Regions from separate parts of the Rossellomorea sp. ABR4_004 genome, predicted to be linked through region 1. Evidence: predicted binding sites of a transcription regulator. Region 1 holds the regulator's gene; the other holds the start of a gene.

Region 1 (4,431 bases):
TAACTTCGGGAGAAGGGGTGCTCTGGTAGGGTGCAAGCCCGAGAGAGCCGCAGTGAATAGGCCCAGGCGACTGTTTAGCAAAAACACAGGTCTCTGCGAAGCCGTAAGGCGAAGTATAGGGGCTGACGCCTGCCCGGTGCTGGAAGGTTAAGAGGAGTGCTTAGCGCAAGCGAAGGTGCGAATCGAAGCCCCAGTAAACGGCGGCCGTAACTATAACGGTCCTAAGGTAGCGAAATTCCTTGTCGGGTAAGTTCCGACCCGCACGAAAGGCGTAACGATCTGGGCACTGTCTCAACGAGAGACTCGGTGAAATTATAGTACCTGTGAAGATGCAGGTTACCCGCGACAGGACGGAAAGACCCCGTGGAGCTTTACTGTAGCCTGATATTGAATTTTGGTACAGCTTGTACAGGATAGGTAGGAGCCTTGGAAGCCGGAGCGCCAGCTTCGGTGGAGGCATCGGTGGGATACTACCCTGGCTGTATTGAAATTCTAACCCGCGCCCCTTATCGGGGTGGGAGACAGTGTCAGGTGGGCAGTTTGACTGGGGCGGTCGCCTCCTAAAGAGTAACGGAGGCGCCCAAAGGTTCCCTCAGAATGGTTGGAAATCATTCGCAGAGTGTAAAGGCACAAGGGAGCTTGACTGCGAGACCTACAAGTCGAGCAGGGACGAAAGTCGGGCTTAGTGATCCGGTGGTTCCGCATGGAAGGGCCATCGCTCAACGGATAAAAGCTACCCCGGGGATAACAGGCTTATCTCCCCCAAGAGTCCACATCGACGGGGAGGTTTGGCACCTCGATGTCGGCTCATCGCATCCTGGGGCTGTAGTCGGTCCCAAGGGTTGGGCTGTTCGCCCATTAAAGCGGTACGCGAGCTGGGTTCAGAACGTCGTGAGACAGTTCGGTCCCTATCCGTCGTGGGCGCAGGAAATTTGAGAGGAGCTGTCCTTAGTACGAGAGGACCGGGATGGACGCACCGCTGGTGTACCAGTTGTCTTGCCAAAGGCATCGCTGGGTAGCTATGTGCGGAAGGGATAAGTGCTGAAAGCATCTAAGCATGAAGCCCCCCTCGAGATGAGATTTCCCATCACGTATGTGAGTAAGATCCCTAGAAGATGACTAGGTAGATAGGTCAGAGATGGAAGCATGGCGACATGTGGAGTTGACTGATACTAATCGATCGAGGACTTAACCACAAAGAGTCATTTTGAAATGAACAACAATTGGTCGGTATTCGGCTTTCTTGACATCAATTCTTTATCTAGTTTTGAAGGAACAACCCTTCAATTGAATAGTCGTCTGGTGACAATGGCGAAGAGGTCACACCCGTTCCCATGCCGAACACGGAAGTTAAGCTCTTCAGCGCCGATGGTAGTTGGGGGATCTCCCCCTGTGAGAGTAGGACGTCGCCAGGCGAATGTGAAGAAAGAGTAGCTCTTAGGGGCTGCTCTTTTTTGTTTTTTCATCAGAAACGGTGTTGGACGGTGAATCCAAGCTCCTATCTCTATACAGTTAACCTTAGATGAAGCAGAGTCTTGGTGTTCTAATATGGAAAAAGACGCATTAAATAAAAAAAAGACGCAATAAAGGTCTAAAAAGACGCATTAAATAAAATGATGACGCAATAACAACCGAAAACGACGCAATTACCGCGAATCCTCGACTATTAACACTTAGTTCACCCCTGAAAACTCCCAGCTTTGATACAAAATAAAGCACTTTCCTTAGCTGATCCCCCAAATAGCCACAACCTTTCTAAAAGGATCCATCCAAAGTAATAAATTTCTACTCTTCCTCCATCACATCACAAATAAGCCCTCTCTTCCTCTATCCCTATAATCAACTCCCACCACAATTCACAAACAAAACATCATACTCCCAATGCCCCAATTCCTTATTTCTATCCAACAATCTTACATTCCCACGTTTAAAACCTTCCTAAAACAGGAAAACTTCTAAGGTCATACTTCATAATTGCAAAGTTTAAAACACGGTTGTATAATTATAGTCAAATATAGTCAAAGTCAAAATGAGGAGGAGGTTTGATGAGGAACATATCCGACATCATTGAACGTTATTTAAAGAATGTTTTAGAACTGAGTGAAAGTGAGATAGTCGAGATTAAAAGAAGCGAGATCGCTGATAAGTTTCAATGTGTTCCTTCTCAAATTAATTATGTGATCAATACCCGTTTCACGATAGAACGAGGGTATGTAGTAGAAAGTAAACGAGGTGGCGGGGGCTACATAAGAATCATGAAGGTGAAGGCCCACGATCAAGTTCATCTTATTGATCAACTAGTAGCTTTAATAACACAAACCATCAGTCAGAATACGGCGGCAGATATTGTGTTTCGGTTAGTGGAAGAGGATATTATTTCTGAGCGGGAAGCGAAGATTATGCTGAGCGTAATGGACCGCTCGGTGATCATGGTAGATTTACCTGAACGGGATGTATTGAGGGGAAGAATGCTCAGGGCCATGCTGGATACATTGAAATATGAGTAAGTTTTGAGAGGTGAGTAGGATGGTTTGTCAAGAGTGTAATGAAAGACCTGCAACCCTTCATTTTACCAAGGTGATAAATGGGGAAAAGACAGAGGTTCATTTATGTGAACAATGCGCTCAGGATAAGGGTGAAATGTTTATGTTTGATTCGTCTTCCGGGTTCTCTGTGAACAATCTATTGGCAGGTCTTCTTAATATAGCCCCTGCATTTAAGCAGGCAAAAGAAACGGAAATTCCTAAGGCAGAGGTTTTACAGTGTGAAAAGTGTAAAATGACTTTTCAGCAATTCATTAATGTAGGACGCTTCGGCTGTGCCCATTGTTATGAAACGTTTAAAGATGAACTTACTCCTCTATTAAAGCGCGTTCATAGTGGGAATGTGGAGCACCATGGGAAGGTTCCGGAACGTATGGGTGGAGCCATTCACATCAAGAAGAAGATTCAGCAGTTGAAATCGGATATGCAAACGATGATTGCGGATGAAGAGTTCGAAAAAGCAGCAGAGATACGAGACGAAATTCGCTCCCTGGAGAAGGATGTTCATAAAGAGGGGGGAGATAAAGGATGAGTCTGGAGAAGTTTTTACAAAATGCTGTTAGCTCCTGGATGAATGAGGAAGGGCCGGATTCGGATATTGTCCTTAGTTCACGGGTCCGCCTCGCAAGAAACATGACGGACTTTCGTTTTTCCACTTTATATTCATCTGAAGAAGCTAAAGAGATAGTGGATCGCGTGAAAGATAAGCTCTCTTTATACCCAAAAAATTTAGGAGAATTGGAATTTTTACCTACAAGTGAGATTCAGCCTCTCCAAAAGAGGGTATTGATGGAGAAACACCTTATTAGTCCTAACTTAGCGGAGGACACGAATCATGGAGCTGTCCTTCTATCCAGTGAAGAAGATATTAGCATAATGGTAAACGAAGAGGACCACATTCGAATACAGTGTTTATATCCAGGATTGCAATTGAAGGAAGCTTTACAGAGAGCGAATCAGATTGATGATTGGTTTGAAAGTGAATTTGATTTTGCTTTTGATGAGAAACATGGATATCTAACGACATGTCCCACTAATGTGGGGACTGGGCTTCGGGCTTCCGTGATGATGCACTTGCCTGGTCTGGTTCTGACCCAGCAATTAAATCGGATCATTCCTGCCATTAACCAATTAGGTCTGGTGGTTAGAGGGATTTATGGAGAAGGCAGCGAGGCGTTAGGGAACATTTTTCAGATTTCGAACCAAACGACACTTGGTAAATCAGAAGAAGATATTGTGGAAGATTTATTGAGCGTCGTGAAGCAGATTATTGATAAAGAACACTCCGCACGGGACGCATTAGTTAAAACGTCTAACATACAATTAGAGGATAGGATCTTTCGTTCACTTGGCGTGTTGGAGCACAGTAGAATTATCGAGTCCAAGGAAGCAGCAAAGTGTTTATCGGATGTCAGACTTGGAATTGATTTAGGATACATCAAAGTTATATCTAAGAATATATTGAATGAACTAATGATTTTAACCCAACCTGGATTTTTACAACAATATTCTGGAGGTCCATTGAGACCAAATGAAAGAGATATAAGAAGGTCTTCTTTGATTCGGGAGCGAATTAAGTTAGATAAAGATACATGTGAGGAGGAAAAATAATATGATGTTTGGTCGATTTACAGAAAGAGCACAAAAGGTATTGGCATTAGCTCAAGAAGAAGCAATTCGTCTGGCGCACAGTAATATTGGTACTGAACATATTTTATTGGGACTTGTCCGCGAAGGTGAAGGGATTGCCGCTAAAGCACTTACGGCGTTGGGACTGAGCCCTGAAAAGATTCAGAAAGAAGTGGAAGGATTAATCGGAAAAGGTACCGAGAAATCTCAAACGATCCATTATACACCCCGAGCGAAGAAAGTGATTGAGCTTTCTATG
Region 2 (4,431 bases), 740 kb from region 1:
TTAAAATCTATTGCAGGCTCACCTTCTATATCGTTCTTAGCAATCTTGTCCATTTGTTTTAATACACTAGTAATCTGGTGTTTTAATGGAACAGACTTGGGCTCTAATAAGTCTACTAGTTTCTGCCTAATATCCTCTGGTGTAACCCTTGATGTTTCTTGCATCTCACCCAAGGCTGCAAGGATCGCTTCATAGATATCTCCTTGTCTTCCTGATTTGAAGTTGCGTTCTTTTCTATCTCCCCTATTTGGCCCCATTGCTAATTTTTCAAAGATTACATTTGAAGTTGATGTTTGAACGATTTCTTCAAAAAAATCTTCATAGACAGGAATAGTAGTAATAGAGTTTTTAATATCTTGCCTAAAATAAATATCATTTTCAAAACAAAGTAATAAACAAAACTCTTGCATTAAATGAGGACTTCCAAATGCCTCTTTAGCAAAGTATTTCGCAATTTCTTCAGGAAAATTCACATTTAATGCTTCAAATCCTTTCTTTGCGATTTCTAGGAGTTCTTGTTCTTCCCAAGGTGAAATTTTTATTTGGAAAAGTCTACCTGTCATTTCATTTTCGACTTCTATAGCATCATAACTTCTATGAGGCACAGCTAATAATATTACTTTTAATCCTTCCAATACCCCACCTTTGAGAGCCCTAACTATACCTAGTTGCAGAGATCTATCAATATAATGAAAATCATCTATTAAAAGCGGGATACCATTTTCTATTAAAAAATCTATTGTTATCTGCTTTTTATCGAAAGTATATACATCTGTTGTCTTCGTACCTGTTTTTGATGATCGGTCAATTGTTGATCCAACTGAAGCCTTTCCAAATAAAGCATTAAAAGTCCCTTTTGCTTGAATTGAAGACTTCTTTCCATCTTCAGATGCCTCTTCATCATTTCTACCAATTGCTATCTGTAGTTTGCTAGTGATTATATTCCAGAGATCGTCTTCTTCGTTTATTTGTCCACCCATAACCCATACGCTATTTTCAGGAGGTATAACTTTATTGCAAAGGACACTCTTTCCTGATTTAGTGGGACCAGTTATAGAAATCATTTTACCTTTCATCTTTAAACTTCTTTTTAACTTGTTTTCCAAACGGAAATTATCCCTTGAAAAATAAGTTATACTCGGTAGTCCCCCAGCAGTAAAGACATCTTCAGTATTTAAATCCATTGGAATTCACCTTCATTAGTTGATTTCAATATTATACCATATATCCATATTATTCTTGAATCATCTTGAGTATCTTCTGAAATAGATTGAAAGGTTTGTTTGGAAAGTGAACTGGAGACAGATTTTCTTCGTTTGATGGGAATCACTCCTAAAGTTATTTATAGGAGCAATTTGAGGTATGCGTGGTGCTTTTCGTGGTATTTATGAACGAACTGCACCCATTAAAAAAGAGCATAAAAAAACCATCACGTTTTGTAAAAACACAATGGTTTCAGTAATTTGGTACGCCCTCGGAGGGAATCGAACCCCCATTTTAAGAACCGGAATCTTACGTGCTATCCGTTGCACCACGAGGGCATGAAATGAATAACCGTCACGAATATATATTATAAGCTAGAAAATACTTGTTTGCAATATTTTTATTCTTTAAGCCCTAACCTCATAAATGGTTGTTTCTTAAAGATGTGAAAGTTGATTGGAGTTCCTTTGTAAATAGTTTGATTTGCATTAGAATCTGTTTTTCTGTTTGTCTACCCTTATAATTAGTCATTCATAAAATAGAATCACAGAGTGGATTGAAGCGGAAGGCAATTGACTCCTGCGGGTAATAGAGGAAAAGTCGAGACCCCACAGGGCAGCGCCCGAGGAGGCTCGACTTCCTCCCCGCGGAAAGCAATTGCCTGCAGCGGAAAGGAACGGTCTTTGTTTTCACGCCGTAACTTATCAAAAGGTGGCTCCACTTATTTTCAAAGGAAATAAACTTCTACTGCAACCATAAACTTTACAAACACTCTCCCGTTTAAAAAAGGAATGAATGGGTATCATGTAGAAAGGATTTATATACAGGGGAATAAAGGAAACGTTTAGTTTGACCTTTATTGACCATGGGTGTATGATTACAGTACAAAGTGAATAAGTAATTCAGAAAAATAAAAAAGGATTTCTAAGGAGGAACGAGGATGAATTTAATTCCTACAGTAATTGAACAAACAAACCGCGGTGAACGTGCGTATGACATTTATTCACGTTTATTGAAAGACCGTGTCATCATGCTTGGAAGCGGCATTGATGACAATGTGGCAAACTCCATTGTAGCACAACTTCTTTTCCTTGAATCTGAAAACCCGGAGAAGGATATTTCGATTTACATAAACTCTCCTGGCGGAAGTATCACGGCGGGTATGGCAATCTACGATACGATCCAATACATCAAGCCTGATGTTCAAACGATTTGTATCGGTATGGCTGCTTCAATGGGTGCGTTCCTTCTTGCAGCAGGTGCAAAAGGCAAGCGATTGGCCCTTCCGAACGCTGAAGTGATGATTCACCAACCACTTGGTGGAGCTCAAGGTCAAGCTACAGAAATCGAAATTGCAGCGAAGCGCATTCTATTCCTTCGTGAAAAACTGAATCAAATCCTGGCTGATCGTACTGGTCAACCACTTGATGTGATTTCAAAAGATACAGATCGTGATAACTTCATGACAGCTGAAAGAGCGCTTGAATATGGATTGATCGATCGTATCATCACTCGTAATGAAATGAACAATAAGTAAAATTACTGAAAGCCCCTCCCGGAATTCCGTGAGGGGCTTTATATTTTTCTATCGGGAATAGTAAAAAAACCTTGCTATCTTCGAACCTGCACCTTCTATCTATGTAACCCCTCAAAAAAAGAGGCTTCCGTCACCGAAAGCCTCTCTCCTTTATTCTTTTTCAGCTTTTTTCTCACAAACCGGAATCAGAATCTCACCGTTCATCCCTTTTTTCAGTAAGAGATGCAGGATTGTTTTGGATAGCCTGCTGGGATGATATGGTTTCACCAAGTAATCATTGGCTCCCAGCGTGAGTCCTTTTTCTTTCTCATCCAACGCGGAGGATACGATGATCGGGACTTGGGAAAGCTCTTCATCCGCTTTCATCTTTTCTAATACATCCCACCCCGACATGCTACCTTCAAGCATAATATCGAGGACGATGGCATCTGGTTTCTCTTCCTGCATTTTTGTCAGGGCTTCGGTTCCTGACGGCGTGTGCTGTACCTTGAAACCACTGTCGGACAGCTCAGCTTTCAACAGGGATGCCAGATTGATATCGTCTTCAATGACGATGATATTCATCCCATCACCGCAATTCTCTTCTTCTTTGAAGGTTTCGATGGTCACGATTGGGAGACGTATGGTGAACACGCTCCCTCTCCCTTCTTCTGATGAAACGGTGATGTACCCATCATGGGTTTCGATGATCTCCTTCACGATGGTCAAGCCCAAGCCGGTACCGCCAATTCTTCTCTGGTCAGAATTATCGACCCGGTAAAATTTCGTGAAGAGGTTTGGAATGGCATCCTGAGGTATGCCGAGCCCTTCATCCCGGATATCGATAAGAATGCACTCCTCTCCTTCACGGAAATGGATGGTGATGGTACCTCCATCCGGGGAATACTTGATGGCATTGCTGATCAGGTTGGTGAATGCCTGAGACAATTTGTCCTTATCCCCAAGAACGATCGTGCAGTCTGTATCCCTAGCGATATTAAAGGAATGGTGAGGTGCGTTTACCTTCTGGGTATCAATCACATGTTGCATGACGGGAACGACATCTTCATATTTCTTCTCAAAGGTTTGACGTCCGGACTCCATTCGCTGGACGTCCAGGAAATCATTGATGAGGGACGTCAATCGCTTTGCTTCTTGATAGATCGTCGTTAAATATTTCTTCGTTCTTTCCGGTTTCAGTTCTTTTGTCAGCATCAGTTCCGTAAAACCAAGCACACTTGATAGAGGGGTGCGAAGCTCATGGCTGACCGTACTCACAAACTCTGATTTCATTTGATCGACTTCGAATTCTTTTGTGATATTCCTGTGTACAAAGATTGTCCCTATCTGTTCGTCTCCACGATAGAGGGTTTCAGAATAAACCTGGAATACTTCTTTACTATCCACCACGTGATAGGTAAGGAGATGCTTACCTGTCTTCCCCTCCGTCACAATCGTTTCATAGTACTCATCCAGTTTCTCTTTATCTTCGACCCGATCAACTAGTGCTTGCTTCCAGGTTTGATAGTTTGCTTGTTGAAGTTCGTCAATCTTCCCTCGAATCAATGCCGATAATTTCGTATTCATTAATAAGTTGTTTCCATCCTTATCAATGAGCTGTATCCCCTCCTGTATATTGTTGAGGATATCCTGTGTTAATTGACGATTCGTTTCGGATTCTTCGAAAAGATATATCTTTTGCAAAGAGATGG

The links. The regulator CtsR, encoded in region 1, represses protease genes until heat stress. The targets are predictions, from matches to a motif close to ATGGTCAATAAAGGTCAAACA.
Region 2: a site for CtsR is predicted at 2,050-2,070, ahead of clpP (ATP-dependent Clp endopeptidase proteolytic subunit ClpP). Genes of this name have one in related genera too.

What each region holds. Positions count from the first base shown of each region.
Region 1 is NZ_JBSWVM010000001.1:2,454,775-2,459,205, forward strand. Features, by position in the region: rRNA gene ACXAF2_RS12420 (23S ribosomal RNA) at 1-1,196, shown strand, start outside; rRNA gene rrf (5S ribosomal RNA) at 1,299-1,415, shown strand; gene ACXAF2_RS12430 (CtsR family transcriptional regulator) at 2,046-2,507, shown strand; gene ACXAF2_RS12435 (UvrB/UvrC motif-containing protein) at 2,527-3,075, shown strand; gene ACXAF2_RS12440 (protein arginine kinase) at 3,072-4,154, shown strand; gene clpC (ATP-dependent protease ATP-binding subunit ClpC) at 4,156-4,431, shown strand, end outside.
Region 2 is NZ_JBSWVM010000001.1:1,713,752-1,718,182, forward strand. Features, by position in the region: gene ACXAF2_RS08865 (hypothetical protein) at 1-1,184, opposite strand, end outside; tRNA gene ACXAF2_RS08870 (tRNA-Arg) at 1,470-1,541, opposite strand; gene clpP (ATP-dependent Clp endopeptidase proteolytic subunit ClpP) at 2,144-2,740, shown strand; gene ACXAF2_RS08880 (ATP-binding protein) at 2,891-4,431, opposite strand, start outside.